One region of the Serratia sp. FDAARGOS_506 genome, then DNA from elsewhere that is predicted to be linked to it. Evidence: predicted binding sites of a transcription regulator. Region 1 holds the regulator's gene; the other holds the start of a gene.

Evidence for each region. Region 1 encodes Fur, which represses iron uptake genes when iron is present. Its sites were predicted from a motif close to ATAATAATGAGAACNACTATCAA; they were not measured.
Region 2: a site for Fur is predicted at 5,228-5,250, ahead of exbB (tol-pal system-associated acyl-CoA thioesterase). Genes of this name have one in related genera too.

The regions. Positions count from the first base shown of each region.
Region 1 is NZ_CP033831.1:2,640,314-2,649,381, reverse strand. Features, by position in the region: gene EGY12_RS12860 (PadR family transcriptional regulator) at 1-36, opposite strand, end outside; gene pgm (phosphoglucomutase (alpha-D-glucose-1,6-bisphosphate-dependent)) at 227-1,870, opposite strand; gene seqA (replication initiation negative regulator SeqA) at 1,948-2,490, opposite strand; gene ybfF (esterase) at 2,715-3,488, shown strand; gene ybfE (LexA regulated protein) at 3,745-4,032, shown strand; gene fldA (flavodoxin FldA) at 4,297-4,836, shown strand; gene fur (ferric iron uptake transcriptional regulator) at 5,166-5,612, shown strand; gene EGY12_RS12825 (beta-N-acetylhexosaminidase) at 5,857-8,514, opposite strand; gene chiQ (ChiQ/YbfN family lipoprotein) at 8,528-8,854, opposite strand; gene EGY12_RS12815 (OprD family outer membrane porin) at 8,901-9,068, opposite strand, start outside.
Region 2 is NZ_CP033831.1:798,259-807,326, reverse strand. Features, by position in the region: gene EGY12_RS04090 (AraC family transcriptional regulator) at 1-813, shown strand, start outside; gene EGY12_RS04085 (NAD(P)-dependent alcohol dehydrogenase) at 821-1,849, opposite strand; gene EGY12_RS04080 (LysR family transcriptional regulator) at 1,957-2,877, shown strand; gene EGY12_RS04075 (DedA family protein) at 2,888-3,550, opposite strand; gene metC (cystathionine beta-lyase) at 3,696-4,892, opposite strand; gene exbB (tol-pal system-associated acyl-CoA thioesterase) at 5,324-6,301, shown strand; gene exbD (TonB system transport protein ExbD) at 6,305-6,727, shown strand; gene EGY12_RS04055 (LacI family DNA-binding transcriptional regulator) at 6,783-7,826, opposite strand; gene EGY12_RS04050 (sucrose-6-phosphate hydrolase) at 7,848-9,068, opposite strand, start outside.

The DNA of each region.
Region 1 (9,068 bases):
GTGATGGTGACGGTGTAAACCTAATCGATGAAACATAGGGTGATACCTCGCTTTAACAGGGAACATCAATACGAGGTTGTTTAGATATATCTAAACAGCGTCGATAACGCTAATCTAGATCGATATATCTAAATGCGCAAGCGCGGGCCAAGAAAAAGATATATCTAAATTACAGGCATAAAAAAAGCGCTGTAAAAACAGCGCTTTCATCAATCAGGAAAAATGATTACTTGGCGGAAGCCAGCACTTCGCTGACGATCTCGACCGCTTCGTGCTCAATCTTCTCGCGGTGTTCCGCCCCGAGGAAACTCTCGCAGTAGATCTTGTAAGCCTCTTCGGTACCGGAAGGACGGGCCGCGAACCAGCCGTTGTCGGTCATCACTTTCAGGCCGCCAATCGACGCGCCGTTGCCCGGTGCCGCGGTCAGACGTGCGGTGATCGGATCGCCTGCCAGGGTATTGGCCTTGACCATCTCCGGCGACAGCTTGGACAGCGCCGCTTTTTGCGCCGCAGTCGCCGGCGCCTGGATGCGGTTGTAGCTTGGCGCACCGAAGCGCTTGGCCAGATCGTCATAGTGATGCTGCGGATTCTCACCGGTTACCGCAGTGATTTCAGCCGCCAGCAGGCACATGATGATGCCGTCTTTGTCCGTCGACCAAGGCTGGCCGTTGAAGCGCAGGAACGAGGCCCCGGCGCTCTCTTCGCCGCCGAAGCCCAGGCTGCCGTCGAACAGGCCGTCCACGAACCACTTGAAGCCGACCGGCACTTCCACCAGCTTGCGGCCCAGGTCAGCCACCACGCGATCGATCATCGCGCTGGACACCAGCGTTTTACCTACCGCGACATCGGCACCCCACTGCGGGCGATGCTGGAACAGGTAGTTGATGGCTACCGCCAGATAGTGGTTCGGGTTCATCAGGCCCTTCGGCGTGACGATGCCGTGGCGGTCGTAATCCGGATCGTTGGCGAACGCCAGATCGAATTTGTCGCGCAGCGCCAGCAGGCCGGCCATCGCCGACTCGGACGAGCAGTCCATGCGGATGATGCCGTCGTGGTCCAGGTGCATAAAGCGGAAGGTCTGATCGATGGAATCGTTCACCAGCGTCAGATCCAGGTTGTAGTGCTCCGCCACGCGCTGCCAATAGGCGATGCCGGAACCGCCGAGCGGATCCACGCCCAGCTTCAGGCCGGCGCGTTGGATGGCCGGCATATCGACCACCTCAACCAGACCTTCAACATAAGGCTGCACCAGATCTTTGGCGTGCAAGTGGCCGCTGTTCCAGGCTTTATCCAGCGACTGACGCTGAACGCCTTTCAGCTGTTGCGCCAGCAGTTCGTTGGCACGCTTTTCGATCACCGACGTCAGGTTGGTGTCAGCCGGGCCGCCGTTCGGCGGGTTGTACTTGATGCCGCCGTCTTCCGGTGGGTTATGGGACGGCGTAATGACGATGCCGTCGGCCTGCGCGCCGCCGCGGCGGTTGTGGCACAGAATGGCGTGCGATACCGCCGGCGTTGGCGTGAAGCCGTTGTTTTCCTGCACGATCACATCGACGCCGTTGGCGGTCAACACTTCCAGCACGGAAATGAAGGCCGGCTCGGACAGCGCATGGGTATCTTTGCCCACGTAGCACGGGCCGGTAGTGCCCTGCTGATGACGAACTTCGGCGATCGCCTGAGCGATGGCGAGGATGTGCGCTTCGTTGAAGCTGTGGCGCTGCGCGCTGCCGCGGTGGCCGGAGGTGCCAAACTTCACCGCATGTGCGGAATTGCCGGCTTCCGGTTGCAGCACATAGTACTGCGACGTCAGCTGGGCTACGTTGATCAGATCGCTTTGGCGGGCGGGCTGCCCGGCACGTGGATTATTCGCCATCGACATATCTCCCTCATCCCTGTCGGTGGCCGGGCAAATACGTCGCGCACGGCCATCATGACGGGCTGTTCGCTAAATTAGACGGTACCGCAAACTTTCTCGATCAGTTCCGCCGGGAACTGCATGGCCTGCATGATGTGTTCGATCATGCTGCGTTTGCGGCCGGTATTGGTATTGGTGATCACCCAGTAAGGGGTGCCCGGTACATGCTTCGGCTTGGTATGCGTGCCGTTGGCCAGCAGGGTCTGCTGATCGCCGGCAAAATAGGTGCGGGTACGGCCGGTCAACGCATCGGTGGCGGCGGCGAAACCGGCGGCATCGAGGGTATACAGCGTGGACAGCACCAGCATGAAACGGTTGACCGCTTTGTTCTGCTCGGCATATTCATCCGACAGCAGCAGCTCACGCATGGCGCGCACGCGATCGCGCGGACGCTGTGCCGGCGCCGTTTTTTCCAGCTCGACGGACTGCGGCGCACTGGCAGCAGGCAACGCGCGCACCGGTTGCCCTGCGGTGAATTTCAACATGCGGCGTAAAATATCGGACGCGCTTTCACCGATGTGTTGCGTGTGGCTGGCAATATAACGGTAAAGCTCTTCGTCGACTTCAATAGTTTTCATCTTTATCCAATACTGTTTTTTCTACTTAGAACCTGAAGCCAGATCCTGCATTCAAGCCATGGGATTATAAGGTTAAAAGCGCTGGGGCGAACACAACAATGTGCCTCCGGACGGAAAATGCAGACTAATACCTATAGCCGGCGCTGCCAAGCCCGCGCCGCGAAAATTCCGCATGATTCATCGTGCGATTCAATCATGATACCCTAATCTGAATCTCTCTCAGCATGAACTTCGCCATGAAATTACATTATCAACTGCTGGCCACCGAGTCAGACGCGCTGCCGGTGCTGCTGATCCACGGGCTGTTCGGCAATCTGGACAACCTGGGCGTGCTGGCGCGCGATCTGCATAAACAGCACAGCGTGATCAAAGTCGATCTGCGCAACCACGGCCTCTCCCCGCGTGCCGACGACATGAACTATCCCGCCATGGCGCAGGACCTGCTGGCGCTGCTCGACGAACTGCAGCTGGAGAAAGCGATCGTCATCGGCCATTCGATGGGCGGCAAAGCGGCGATGGCGCTGACCGCCATCGCGCCCGAGCGCGTCGCCAGGCTGATCGTTATCGACGTCGCGCCGGTGGATTACCAGGCCCGCCGCCACGACGAGATCTTCGCCGCGCTGAAGGCCGTCAGTGCGGCCGGCATCACCCAACGCCAGGCGGCCGCTCAGCTGATGCGCGAGTACCTGCAGGAAGAAGGCGTGATCCAGTTCCTGCTGAAGTCCTTCCACAACGGCGAGTGGCGCTTCAACCTGCCGGTGCTGATCGAACGCTACGAAGACATCACCGGCTGGCAGGAAATACCGGCCTGGCCGCACCCGACCCTGTTCATTCGCGGCGGCCTGTCGCCGTACGTGCAGGACAGCTACCGGGCGGACATCGCCCGCCAGTTCCCGCAGGCCCGCGCACACGTCGTCGCCGGCACCGGCCATTGGGTGCACGCCGAAAAACCGGAAGCGGTGCTGCGCGCCATTCACCGTTTCCTCGACGAAGCCTGAAAAACGCGCTCACCTGGCGAAAAAACGCGCTAAAGATAACGGCTTAGCGCGTTTGCCCCGCAGTTAGGCATTGTCGTCGCTCCATCTGCTGGGGTAATATGGCGCGCTATAATTTTGCCGCCGCGCCAGCGCGTTCGCGAACGCCGGTTCGGGGGTAAATTTGGGTTAGGGTTTATTGGCCCGAAGTGTGTTAACCGATGCCTCCGGAAGCGTGCGAGCGCTTTTTGATGCAAACTCCCTTGCAGTACCGCTACCTATGGCAAAAGAACAAACGGATCGCACGACGCTGGATCTGTTCGCAGATGAACGCCGTCCGGGGCGCCCGAAAACCAACCCGCTTTCCCGCGATGAACAGCTTAGAATCAACAAGCGCAATCAGTTACGGCGCGATAAAGTGCGTGGATTGCGGCGCGTAGAGCTGAAAATCAACGCGGATGCGGTGGACGCCCTGAACAAACTGGCGGAACAGCGCAACATCAGCCGCAGCGAACTCATCGAGCAGATGCTGTTGGCGCAACTGGCGGAAGAACAGCCGGAACATTGATCTCTTCGGCCGCACGCGCGGCGCGGCGTTAAGGACAACGCCGGATCGACCACGCTTTTCTTCATTCTCCGGCATCGCATAAATGCGATAAAACCCCGGCGCCACTTTCTGGCATGATACGCATTTACCGGTAAGAGACTGCGCCTGTCGGCGCCCGCCCCGGAGGCGAAAGGCTCTTGCCATGGCATCATTTTAATCGGCGTCAGCGGCGGCAGTGCCGGCGTCGAGTAATGCAATTACTTGAATTTAAAGGTTATACGCGATATGGCTACTGTAGGCATTTTCTTTGGCAGCGACACTGGCAATACCGAAAACATTGCCAAAATGATCCAGAAAATTCTCCAGAAACAGTTTGGCGACGACGTCTCTGAAGTGCATGACATCGCTAAAAGCAGCAAAGAAGACCTGGAAGGGTTCGATATCCTGCTGCTAGGTATCCCGACCTGGTACTACGGTGAAGCGCAGTGTGACTGGGATGATTTCTTCCCGACGCTGGAAGAAGTCGACTTCAACGGCAAACTGGTGGCGCTGTTCGGCTGCGGCGACCAGGAAGACTACGCGGAATACTTCTGTGACGCGATGGGTACCATCCGCGACATCATCGAACCGCGCGGCGCGGCCATCGTGGGCCACTGGCCGACCAAAGGCTACCACTTCGAGGCCTCCAAAGGCCTGGCGGACGACAACCACTTCATCGGTCTGGCGATCGACGAAGACCGTCAGCCTGAGCTGACCAACGAGCGCGTGGACGCCTGGGTCAAACAGATCGTCGAAGAGCTGAGCCTGGCCGATATCGTCGGCTAAACCCCGGCACTGGCGAAAGGTTGAACAAAGGCCCTGTAAAGTGCATAGTGTGCCCACAGGGCCGTCATCGGCAGCAGGGATTGCTGCGATAGAAGCTACAGATTTGTAACTTCCCACCCCGTCACGGTAGACTGAGATATCGGTTTATCCCACCCATCAAGGCGTTGCATGCAAAACATGCAATAGTGCAATTATATCTTTGTTAACAACCGGCGGTTTCCATTTAGTACAACCGGTTCTATAATGAGACGCATTAACTCTTTGTGCCGACCGATGCCACAGGCGAGTACGCCTCAACTTGATTAGCATAGTAACAGGACTGAATTCGCATGACCGACAACAACATCGCATTGAAGAAGGCCGGCTTAAAAGTCACGCTTCCGCGACTCAAAATCCTGGAAGTACTGCAAAATCCGGAATGCCATCACGTCAGTGCGGAAGATTTGTACAAAAAACTGATTGATATGGGCGAAGAGATCGGGTTGGCAACGGTTTATCGCGTACTGAACCAGTTTGACGATGCGGGCATTGTGACACGTCACAATTTCGAAGGCGGCAAGTCCGTGTTCGAGCTGACCCAACAGCATCACCACGATCACCTGATTTGCCTGGACTGTGGCAAAGTGATCGAATTCAGCGACGAATCCATCGAAGTGCGCCAGCGTGATATCGCCAAGCAACACGGCATCAAGCTCACCAACCACAGCCTGTATCTGTACGGTCACTGTGAAACCGGTGACTGCCGCGAAGACGAAACGCTGCACGACAAGAAATAAGCCTGACCGGCTATGAAAAACCGCCTCACACCGAGGCGGTTTTTTTATGCCCGCCGTGCAACGGGCAAAAAAATCCCCGGACAAGCCGGGGAAAATCATGTCATGAAATATCACAATTGCAGCGGCACAGCGACTCCACGTACTCCTCTCACTTCAACGTCCGCCCTACGCCGACACGCGCGGGCGAACGCATTCCCCCTTCGTTATACGGCCGCCGCCAGGGCAGCAGGCCATTGCACCGAGCTTAGACCTTCTCGGCGCGGCTGTAGCGCTTGCCGTCCGGGCTGACCGAACGCACCTGAACGTCACCCGAGACCGTCGGCTTGGCCTTGGCGTCATAATGTTGCCACTGCTTACCGCCGTCGGTGGAGTACTCGATGCCCAACCCTGGCAGGGCGATATTCGCCTCCAGCTTGCCGCCCGCTACGCGTGCGCCCGGCACCGGCAGACGGTAAGCGACGCCGCCTTTGTCCAGCTTGGCCAGTTCACGCTGCCCCAGGATATTGGCGAAGCGCAGCCAGTCTTTCTCCAGCGTCTTGGTATCGACAAAGTGGGTTTCCCCGCCTTTGTATTCGCGGCCGGCGCGATAGTCCTGCTCCCAACCGGCGCGGTGCCAGGCGCGTTCAGCCACCGACAGCGCGCGTGGGAAAATCATGTATTCCATCTGCGGATCGGTGCGCTGGGTTTCGCTCCACAGCTGAGCGGACAGCCCGTAGGCGCCCGGCCACGGCTTGTCGCTCTTGGCGTTGAAGTGGTTGCCGTCGCGGTCGACCGAGGTTTCCGCGTTCTGCGGCATGTTATCCGGCGCGAAGCTGAACACTTTGCGCTCGTCGCTGAAGCGGGTGCCCCAGTAGTAACCGCGCTCGTCCGGGTTCACCTCGTACGGGAAGTCCATATAGACGTAGTCCGGGTTGGAAACCACCACTTCATACCCTTTGTTGGCCCAGTCATTGACGCTATCGAAACCGCCCCAGTACAGGGTATCCCAGAAGTTGACGCCCACGCGCGAGGTGGCGAACGCCTTCGCGTTCTCGGCGTCTTTCAGACCATCCTGCCAGGCCTGCATTCTGTCGATGCCGTGCGCCTTCACCAGCTTGCTGACCTCTTGGCCGAAGTAGCTCGGCAGGTGCTCCATGTCGGCCACCTTGCCTTCTTTGATCATCGTCTGGCACACCTGCGACTTGGCCCACGGCTTGTCTTCGTTGCTCTGATCGATGATGCCTTTGCCCGGCTCCGGTTTCGCCTTGTCGGTGTAGCCGGCGCCCAGGCGAATGTTTTTCGCTTCGTCGCCGCCGAAGTGCCAGGTCTTGATCGGCTGACCGGCCTCTTTATGCATCTGCGCGATCTCGCCGATTACCTTGTCGACAAAGCGCTGGGAAGAGTCCAGGCACGGGTTCAGATAGCTCTGGCGGTTAAAGAACTGCACGGAGGTGGTGTTGGAGGTATCGGTCGGATCCACCAGGCGGAATTCGTTGGCCTCCTGCTCTTTCCCGGCGGCATGCAGCTTTTTATAGCGCGCTTCCATCGAGACCACCGCGGCGCGGGCGTGCGCCGGCATGTCGATCTCCGGGATCACCTCAATCTGGCGCGCCTGGGCGTATTTGATGATGTCGATATAGTCCTGACGGCTGAAGAAGCCGCCGTAGACGTCCGGCCCTTGGCCGTACTGAGGCAGCAGGCAGGTGGTTTCGCTCAAATCGTGGCAGCGCTGGCCGCCGACTTCCGTCAGCTCAGGCAAACCGGGGATCTCGATGCGCCAGCCTTCGTCATCGCTCAGGTGGAAGTGGAATTTGTTGAGCTTGTAGGCCGCCATCTGATCCAGCAGGCGCAGCACCGCGTCCTTCTTATGGAAGTTGCGCGCCACGTCGAGGAAAATGCCGCGATACTGGAAGCGCGGCGCATCGCTGGCGTCCAGCGTGGCAATCTTGCCGCTGCCGTCGCTCGGCACTAACGACAGGATCGACTGCAGCCCGTAGAACACCCCGGCCTGATCGAAGCCGATCACCCGGGCCTCTTTCTTACCAATTTTCAGCTCATAGGCGCCCGGCACCGCCATCGCGCCTTTAAACTTGCCCGGCTGGATGTCGGTCTTGATCGGATAGCCGTTGGCCTGAACCGGCACGCCCAGCAGTGCGAAGCGCTGGTTGACGACGTCCGCCGCCGGCTTGACCAGCGTGCTCAGATCCGGCGATACCCCTTGGCGCAGATCGGCGTCCTGTGCGTGGACCTTCACCTGCATCGGCGTCGGCACGATCTGGCCGCGCAGTGCGCCGGCAGGCAGCGTCTGCAGATCGGCATTGCTGACAAAGCGCGAAGCCGGCGTCATCAGAATGTTTTTGTCGTCCTTGGTACGCTTCCACTGGTCGCCGGTGAACGGCGCCACAAACTGATCCAGGTTTTCGGTGTCGGTATTCGCCAGCATTTTCGGCTTGGCGTCGCCGGAAGTGGCATACCAGCGCGGCAGGAAGTCGTTTCTGAACAGCTGCCAGTATTCAGCGACCACCGGGATTTCCACCGCCTTCCCGGCCGGGAAACCGCTGAATTTGGCGGTCGGCTCCAGCTTGTACAGATCGCCGGTGAGGTGGGCGATCTTGAACTGGTCGTTGTCTACCCGCAAGGTCTGGCGCGGGCTGTGGAAATAGATGACCCAGTCTTTGCCGTCGATCGCCTGGCCGTCGTTGCTGAGGGTGAACAACACCCGGTTGCAAGAGGCCCAGTCGGCGCCCAGCGCCGCGCAATCCACGCCGTTTTCGCCGGCGCGGTTATCCAGCATTTTCACGTTCAGCTTCAGCTGGCTCAGCTGATCCACCAGCTGTTGATCGGCCATGGCACTTCCCATGCCGCCCAGGAATCCCATCGTTGCCGTCAACGCGGCTAATGCGCTCAGTTTGAATGCGTTCATGTTCTCGTCCTTCTTAATTATTGTTATCGCGAATTTCTTGCCACAGCTTGCCGCACTTGGCGTCGTAAGCCTGTCCGTTACCGCTGTGAACCGCCATAATGCAGTTCTGATAATCCATCACCCGCACCGTTTCCTGCGCGGCGAACTGCTGGTGCTGCTTCTCTTGTTTCAGCACGTTCAGCACCGCCTTGCAGGGCTGCAGACGCTCCGGCGAACCTTCGGCGGTGTTGATACAGGCGCTGTAAGCCTGTTTTAATTTGGCGTCTTCCGGCGGCGCGGCGGGTTGTGCGCAGGCGCTCAGGGCCGCGGCGGCCGCCAACATCAGCATGATTTTTCTCATCGTTGAATTCCCTTAACTGTCCCCGGCGGCGAGGCCGGGGAACGCCTCAGAAGATGGTGAATGGCGCGATGACCATGAACTTGACGTCTTTCTCGTCCTGGAAGATGTTACCGTAACCGCCACCCCAGCTCGGGATGTTGGTGTGGTTGTCATATTGGGTGTAGTGCAGCTTGAGCAGGGTGCCCTTGGCGCGCCCTTCCTGGATGGTGTACAT
Region 2 (9,068 bases), 1.8 Mb from region 1:
TATGTCGATCGCCATAGCCCGCGTCAACCGGTGATGTACGAACCGGGGATCGTGATCGTCTTTCAGGGGCACAAGGTGGGCTATTGCGGCAACAAGATGTTCCAGTACGATCCGCGCAACTACCTGCTGATGACGGTGCCGTTGCCGTTCGAGTGCGAAACCTTCGCCAGCCCGGAACTGCCGCTGGTTGGGTTGGCGGTCAACATCGATACCCAAATGCTGCAGGATTTGCTGATCGATATCGGCGACGACGACTACCTGATGCAGCCGCGGGCGGAGAGTAACGGGGTGAACCTGGCTGAGCTGACGGAAGAGCTGCTGTGCGCCACCGAACGCCTGTTGGACGTGATGGCCAAGCCGCTCGATGCCCGGGTACTGGGGCCGCAGATCGTGCGCGAGATCCTCTACTATGTGCTGCGCGGCACCTGCGGCGCGTCGTTGCAGGAGCTGGTCAACCGCCATACCCACTTTAGCCAGATCGCCAAGGCGCTGCGGCGCATAGAAAATCAGTATGCCGACAACCTCAACGTCGAGCAGTTGGCCAGCGAGGTCAACATGAGCGTCTCAGCGTTCCACCACAACTTCAAAGCGGTGACCAACACCTCGCCGCTGCAATACGTGAAGTCGTACCGGCTGCATAAGGCGCGCCTGTTGATGGTGCATGACGGCCTGAAGGCCAGCACGGCGGCGATCCGCGTCGGCTACGAGAGCGCGTCGCAGTTTAGCCGTGAATTCAAGCGCCTGTTCGGCATGACGCCGAGCGATGAAATCGCCCGGCTGCGCGACGTTAACCCGCTGCTGCTGGAGGGCTGAGCCGCGTTTACGGGGTCAAGACGATCTTGCCGAACGGCCCGCGATCGAGGTGATCCAACGCCTGCGGCAGCTGATCGAAACGGTACACCTGGTCGATCACCGGCTGCAGTTTGACGGCGTCCACGGCGCGCACCAGATCTTCCAGCGCGCGGCGGTGGCCGACGCCGATGCCCTGGATCTCCGCCGATTTCAGCAGCAGCAGGCCGGCGGGGGCGGAAATCTCGGCGCCCGCCAGCACGCCGATCACCGAGATGCGGCCGCCCACCGCCACGGCGCGTACCGAGTTGCCCAGATTCGGGCCGCCGACGGTGTCGATCACATGGTCGATGCCGCGATCTTGCGTCAGCGCATAAACCGCTTCCACCCAATCGCCGTTCAGCCGGTTGATGCCGTGACTGGCGCCCAACGCTCGGGCACGCGCCAGCTTTTCATCGCTGCCGGAGGTCACGTACACCTCGGCACCGTGCGCTTTGGCGATTTGCAGCGCGAACAGCGCCACCCCGCCGGTGCCTTGTACCAGCACCCTCTCGCCGGCGTGAAGTTTGCCTTGTTCCACCAGCGCGAACCAGGCAGTCAGCCCGGCGCACGGCAGGGTGCTGGCCTGCGCGTCGTCCAGCGACGTCGGCGCCGCCACCAGCCAGTCTTCATGCAAAATCACATATTCCGCCAGCACGCCCTGATAGAAGCCGCCAAGGGTGTGGTAAGGCACCTGGCGCGCATCGCCGTAAGGCTTTTGCCGGCCGTCGAGCCAGCCGGGGCTGAAAGTGGAGATGACCCGGTCGCCGGGCTGGAAGCGGCTGACGCCAGGGCCGATAGCGTCGACCTCGCCGGCCAGGTCCGAGGCGGGGGTGAACGGCTGTGGCAGCGTCAGCCCCATGCCGCTTTCAATCATCAGCTTGTCGCGGTAGTTGAGTGCGACCGCCTTCACTTTCACTCTGATTTCGTGTGGCCCCGGCTGTGGAACCGCTTCGGTGATCAGTTGCAGGTGTTCACGCCCCAGGGCGTCCATCGTCCAGCGTTGCATCGTGTCTGTCATGATGTTCTCCAAAGTCAGCGATTAACGACCGGTCGATAATATCGTTGATGAAGGTTCGCCAGTGGCGATAAGATTTCCTCAGATTGTTTCTTTTAGAGCGACAAATCATGAGCGATCGATTGAGCGGCATTTCGGTATTTGTCACCGCCGTGGAGGCGGGCAGTTTTGCATTGGCGGCCAGTCGGCTGCATCTGTCGCGTTCGGCGGTGGGGAAAACCATCGCCCGGCTGGAACAGCGGCTGGGCGTGCGGCTGTTTCATCGCACCACCCGCAGCCAGAGCCTGACCGACGACGGCGCGTTGTTTTATGAGCGTTGCCTGCGGGCGCTGGAGGAGATCCGCGGTGCGGAAACGCTGCTGGAGTCGGGCAAGCGGCAGGTCAGCGGCCGGTTGCGGGTATCGATGCCGGTGCTGTTTGGCCGCATGTGCATTGCGCCGCTGCTGACCGAACTGACGCGTGAGCACCCGGGCCTGGAGCTGGAGCTGTCGTTCAGCGATCGGGTGGTGGATCTGATTGAGGATGGTTTCGACATGGCGATCCGCAACGGCACGCTGGCCAACAGCGGCGGGCTGGTGGCGCGCCGCATCGGCGATCATCGCATGACGCTGTGCGCCTCGCCGGCCTATCTGCAGCGGTGCGGCGAGCCGCACAGCATCGAACAGCTGGCGCAGCATGAGGCGGTGACCTATATGCGCGCCGGTGTGCGGCGCAGCTGGTTGGTATTGGATAGCGACGGCAAGCCGCAGGAAGTGATGCCGAATAACCGGCTGCAAATGGACGATCTGCAGGCGATTGCGGATGCGGCGACGGCGGGGTTCGGCATTGCCTGGCTGCCGTGCTGGTTGGTGCGTGAGCAGCTGTTGAGCGGGGCGCTGGTGCGCTTGCTGCGCGACCGTCAGGGTGCCGCCTTTGAAGCGCATGCGGTGTGGCCGCACACGCCTCACCTGCCGCTGAAGGTGCGGCTGGCGGTGGATACGCTGGTGAGCAAGTTGCCCGCCAGCCTGGCCTTGGTCGAGAAGGCGCTGTAACGCGCTGGACTTAGGAAGAGGAGGCGCGCTTTTTGCGCCAGATCACCAGCATGGCACCCAGCAGGCCAACGAACAACAGCAACAGCGGCAACAGCATCAGGCCAGTCATCACCTGGCTTTCGTAGCGCTTCACCAGCGGGATTTGGCTGAAAGCGTAGCCGAGGCCCACCAGCGCGCAGACCCAGATCGCTGCACTCAGCCAGTTGAACACCTGGAAGCGCGAGCTGTTGAGCCCGGAAATGCCGGCCATGGTCGGCAGCAGCGTGCGCACGAAGCCGAGGAAGCGGCCGATCAGCAGCGCCGTCAGCCCGTGGCGGTTGAACAGGTTATGCGCGCGCTGGTGATATTGCGCCGGCAATTGCAGCAGCCAACCTTTCACCAGGCCGGTGTGGCCCAGCCAACGGCCCTGGATATAGCTCAGCCAGCAGCCGAGGCCAGCGGCGGCGGTCAGAATCAGCAGGGTGGGGGCAAAGCCCATCACGCCTTTGGCGATCAGCGCACCCGACAGCAGCAGCAGGCTGTCGCCGGGGAGGAAGGAGGCGGGCAGCAGTCCGTTTTCCAAAAACAGAGTGGTGAAAAGTACGGCGTAAACCACCCAAATTACGCTTGGATCGGCGAGGGCGATAAAGTCCTGCTGCCAAAGCGCATGAATAATCTCTCGTAATACATCCATTTTATGTCCTGTTGCATGCCGGTTGCGCCCGGGGTCACGTTCTCCAGGATGCGGCGGTTACCGTATCTGACAGTTACCCGGTTAGTGTACCGCTAATAGCTTAAGCCGACATTAAACGAGACGAAGAAAATTAGCGGAATCCGCCTTAGCGCACGCCGTTGAGGCGATCGAAGCCGGCCGCCAGATCGGCGATCAGGTCTTCGACGTTCTCCAGGCCGATATGCACGCGTACCAGCGTGCCGGAGAAATCGACGCCGCCCGCCGGGCGAATCGCTTCCAGCTCTTCCGGCTGGTTGGCCAGGATCAGCGATTCGAAGCCACCCCAGGAGTAGGCCATGCTGAAGTGGCTGAAGTTGTCCAGGTAGGCGGCCAGCTGCGCATCATCCAGCCGCTCTTTCAGCACGAAGGAGAACAGCCCGTTGCAGCCGCTGAAGTCGCGGCGGTAGAACTCGTGGCCCTTGCAGCTGGGCAGCGCAGGGTGATTGACCGTCGCCACCTCCGGCCGTGCCGCCAGCCAGTTGGCGACTTCGATGCTGCTGCGCTCGTGCTGCTTCAGGCGCACGCTCAGGGTGCGCAGGCCGCGGCTCGCCATGTAGGCGGTGTCGGCATCCACCATCTGCCCCATCAGGTAGGAGTACTCGCGCAGCCGATCCCAACAGCGCGCGTTGGCGACGGCGGTGCCGAGCATGTAATCGGAATGGCCGATCAGGTATTTGGTGCCGGCCTGGATCGAAATGTCGATGTCGAAATCCAATGCCTTGAACAGCACGCCCGCCGCCCAGGTGTTGTCTATCATGATCACCACGTCCGGCGCCACGGCGCGAATGGCTTGCACCATCGCCGGAATGTCCTGCACTTCCAGGGTAATGGAGCCGGGGGATTCCAGGAATACCACGCGGGTATTGGGTTGGATCAGCGTGGCGATATGGGCGCCGATCAGCGGATCGAAATAGGTGGTGCTGACGTTCATGCGGCCGAGGATGTGGGTGCAGAAATCCTGGGTCGGTTCGTATGCCGAACCCGTGACCAGCAGGTGATCGCCGGCGCCGACGAACGACAGGATCGCATTGGCCACCGCCGCTGCGCCGCAGGGGTACAGCACGCAGCCGGCGCCGCGCTCCAGTTCCACCATCGCATCCTGCAGGGCGAAGTGGGTCAGCGTGCCGCGTCGGCCGTAAAACAGCTCGCCGTGGGCGCGTTGCGCGGTGGCGTGCTTTTTGGCGGCGACGGAGTCGAAGACCAAAGAAGAGGCGCGTTGCGTGACGGGATTGACGGAGCCCTGGGTATAGCGTTTGCCGCGGCCGGCGCCGATCAGCGTGGTTTCGATGTGTTTTGACGTCATGGTACCTGGCTCACCTCTGGTTGCTCTGCACGTGCCCGTTTGCGATAGCCCTTACGTTAACATGAGTTAATATAGCCATCCAGACGTTTTAACTTCCAGATACAGAAACGGCTATAATTGGCTGCCGGGTGCGCATTTCTCGCCTCATCCTTCTGCCCTGGTGCGAGAGAGAAGTCCATTCATCGGCCGAGATGCCATTTGGCAGCGCGGCATTGTTGCGCCGTTGTGGGAGAAGAGTAACGAAATAACCCTATAAAAGGGGCTTTTGGCGGTGAACGGGAGCGGGTTGGCGCTTTGCGGCGGGGCTGGCTAAAATTTTCTCGTTTATTTGGTAAATAATAATGAGAACTACTATCAATCCCCGGTTGGTTTGATATGATCGCACGCTGAATTATTCCTTAATTTTGATCGGTAATGGGTGGAGGCACAGCGTGAAAACGGCTGGCAAGAATTTAAATCAAGGATCGTTCGGCCAGGGCCGGGCGCAGTGGGGCAAGGCCTTTGGCCGCAGCCTGATGGCTTCTATGGTGCTGGTCGTGGGGCTGGCCGGCAGCGCACAGGCTGCGCCGGCGGCCAATCCGGCTGTTACCGAAAGCGTTGCGCCGACCACCGCGCCAGCCCCGGCGGCCGCCGCGCCGGAGAGCATCACGCCGGTGAACCCGGCGCCAACGATCCAGCCACCGGAAACCCGCGGCATGGACCTGTCCGTTTGGGGCATGTATCAGCACGCCGACGTGGTGGTGAAAGCGGTGATGATCGGCTTGGTTCTGGCCTCGATCGTGACCTGGACCATTCTGTTCTCCAAAGGCAGCGAACTGCTGCGCGCCAAGCGCCGTCTGCGCCGCGAACAGCTGGCGCTGGCCGAAGCGCGCTCGCTGGATGAAGCCTCCGAGCTGGCACAAAACTTCTCGCCTGAGAGCGTCAGCGCGGTGTTGCTGAACGACGCGCAAAATGAGCTGGAGCTGTCTGCGGAATCCAACGACAACAACGGCATCAAAGAGCGTACCGGCTTCCGCCTCGAGCGCCGCGTGGCGGCCTACAGCCGCAACATGGGGCGCGGCAACGGTTTCCTGGCCACCATCGGCGCCATCTCGCCGTTCGTCGGCCTGTTCGGCACCGTGTGGGGCATCATGAACAGCTTCATCGGCATCGCCCATTCGCAGACCACCAACCTGGCGGTCGTGGCTCCGGGCATCGCGGAAGCGCTGCTGGCGACCGCGCTGGGCCTGGTCGCGGCGATCCCTGCCGTCGTTATCTACAACATCTTCGCGCGCGTCATCAGCGGCCACCGTGCCCAGGTGGGCGATGTGGCGGCGCAGGTCTTGCTGCTGCAGGGCCGCGATCTGGATCTGGCCGCGACGGCGGAAGCCAAGCGCTCACAGCACGCACATCAACTGCGGGCGGGGTGAGTCATGGCGATGCGCTTAAATGAAGATCTGGACGACAGCGGCGAACTGCATGAAATCAACGTGACGCCGTTTATCGACGTCATGTTGGTGCTGTTGATCATCTTTATGGTGGCCGCGCCGCTGGCAACGGTAGATATCCGCGTCGATCTGCCGGCTTCTTCCGCCAAACCGCAGCCGCGGCCGGAGAAACCGGTGTTCCTGTCGGTGAAGGCCGACAAGCAGCTCTACGTCGGCGATCAGCCGGTGAATGCCGATCAGCTGACTTCGGTGCTGGATCAACGCACTCAGGCGAACAAAGAAACCACCATCTTCTTCCAGGCGGACAAGAGTGTGGACTATGAAACGCTGATGAGCGTGATGGACACCCTGCGTAAAGCCGGCTACCTGAAAGTGGGGCTGGTGGGCATGGAAGGCGCCGCCAAGTAGCGGCAGCAAAACGATAAAGGGCGCTCAGGCGCCCTTTTTTATGGATTCAGAGATATCACTCCCCGGCCAACAACGCCCGGGAGCCGGCATGGCGCCAGTGGATGTGGCCCGGCAGATAAAGTGCCTTCTGTTCCAGCGGCCGCTCATCGATGAGCGCGGTGACCTGGTCGAAGCTATGTTGCGCCAGCGCCCGGCAATCCTGTGCGACCGTGTCTATCTTCAGCGTCATGCAGTCGAAGAGGTAGTGATCGTCGAAGCTGCACAGGTGGATGTCACTCTCCATCAGTTGATGCTGCGTCAGATAACGCAACACCCCTTCCAACAGGCCGCAGGCGGCGGTGAACAGCGCTTTAGGCGGGCGCCCCAGCTGCGCGCACAGCTGAGCGAACATCTCGTAACCCGAACTGGGGTGGTAGCTGCCGTTGATGATCCATTCCGGTTTACACGATACGCCGGCGCGCTCCAGGCCAAGCTGGAAGCCGGCCAATCGATCGCGGGTCGGTGAAATGCGCGGCTGCCCGCCGAGGAAATAGATTTCATCCGGATGTTGGCGTGCGACCTTTTCCACCAGGTCGGCGGTCGCATTCACCGAGTCGGTGATCACCAGCGGCAGTTCGGAACCGGCGATCAGGCGATCCATCTGCACCACCGGCAGCCCGGCGTTGATTTTTTGGTATTCCACGTCGTTCAACTGGCTGGAAGCGACGATTAAACCGTCGACCTGCCGCTGCACCAGACTGTTCACCGCCATCATCTCCTGCGCCGGATTTTCATCGGTGCAGGCGATCAACAGCTGCAGGCCGGCTTCGCGGCACAGTGTTTCCAGTTCGCGCGAAATCACCGCAAAGCCATAGTTGGTCATTTCCGGCACCACCAGCCCCAGCGTGTGGCTGCGGTTGGAGCGCAAAGAACGGGCGTGGATGCTGGGTTGATAATGGTGTTCGTGCGCCAGCGCCAGAATGCGATCGCGGGTGTCGTCGGACACCCGATATTCCTTGCTGCGGCCGTTCAGCACCAGGCTGGCGGTCGATTTCGACACCCCGGCCAGCGTGGCGATGTCACTGATGGTAATGCGTTTATTTTTTTTCACTGACGCCATCTGAAGTCATCGGAGGATGCGTCATTCTAGCATGCATGGCGTCAGCGGCCAGTATTCCAACGCCAGCGGTGCGTTTCCGGACAGCCGCAGTTGCGGTTCATCTACCGGGAAGTAGCGTGCGCTCATGACCGCCTCGCCATGGTTGATGAAGATCTCTACGCTGGAACGATCGAACAGCACCTGCAGATGGGTGACTGAGCCGCGCCAGTAGCGGTGCTCCGGCCGGCCGTCGGCCAGGGAAGCGCGCGTCAGCTGCAGCCGTTCGCCGTCCCAGTTCAACCGCATCGCATCGCCAAAGGCGGCGCTGAAAGCGCCTTGCGGCGTCAGCTGCAGCTCCGCCACCCCCAGCGCATAGGCGGGGGCGTCATCGGCGCGGCCATGCCAGCATGACCGTTCGCCGCGCAGCTGTTGCAACTCGCGCGCCGGGCGCTGGTGAAGGCGGCCCTGCCGCAGCGACAGCTCGCGCGGGCAGGTCATGGTGTGGATCCAGCCGTAACGGCGCGTCGGGTGATTCTCTTCATCTTGTTCGGGCACACCCATCCAGCCGAACAGCAGGCGGCGGCCATCTTCCGCCAGCGTCGTCTGCGGCGCATAGAACTCGAAGCCGGCGTCCAGTTCGCGAAATTCGCCGTGGCTGAAGGCCGCCTTCCGGTAATCCAACTTGCCGAGCAGATAACCGGCCTGGTAACGGTTGAGGTAGCGTTCCGGCTGCGTCGCCAGCCCCTGCGGGCAGCAGATCAACACATCGTCGCCGTCCAACGCGAACAGATCCGGGCACTCCCACATGTAGCCGAATTCCCCCAGGTCGTTCAGGCCGGAACCGGCGATCTCACCCAGCGCTTGCCAGTCGCGCAGATCGCTGGAGCAAAACAGCAGCACCTTGCCGCGATCCTGCAAGTCACGCGCGCCGAGCACCATGTACCAGGCATCCTGATGCCGCCACACTTTCGGATCGCGTACGTGGCCGCTGTAGCCCGTCGGCAGCGGCAGCACCGGCCCGAGTTTGCGATATTCGCCCCGATCGCTTTCCTGAGCCAGGCATTGGTAAGCGGTGCGCGAACCGTCGGGGAATTTCACGTTGCCGGTGTAGATCAGCATGATTTTGTCTTCCGCCACCACCGCCGATCCGGAGTAACAGCCGTGGCTGTCGTAACAGGCCCCTGGCGCCAGGGCGATCGGCAGATGTTCCCAACGCAATAAATCGATCGACTGCCAGTGTCCCCAGCACTTGTTGCGATGATC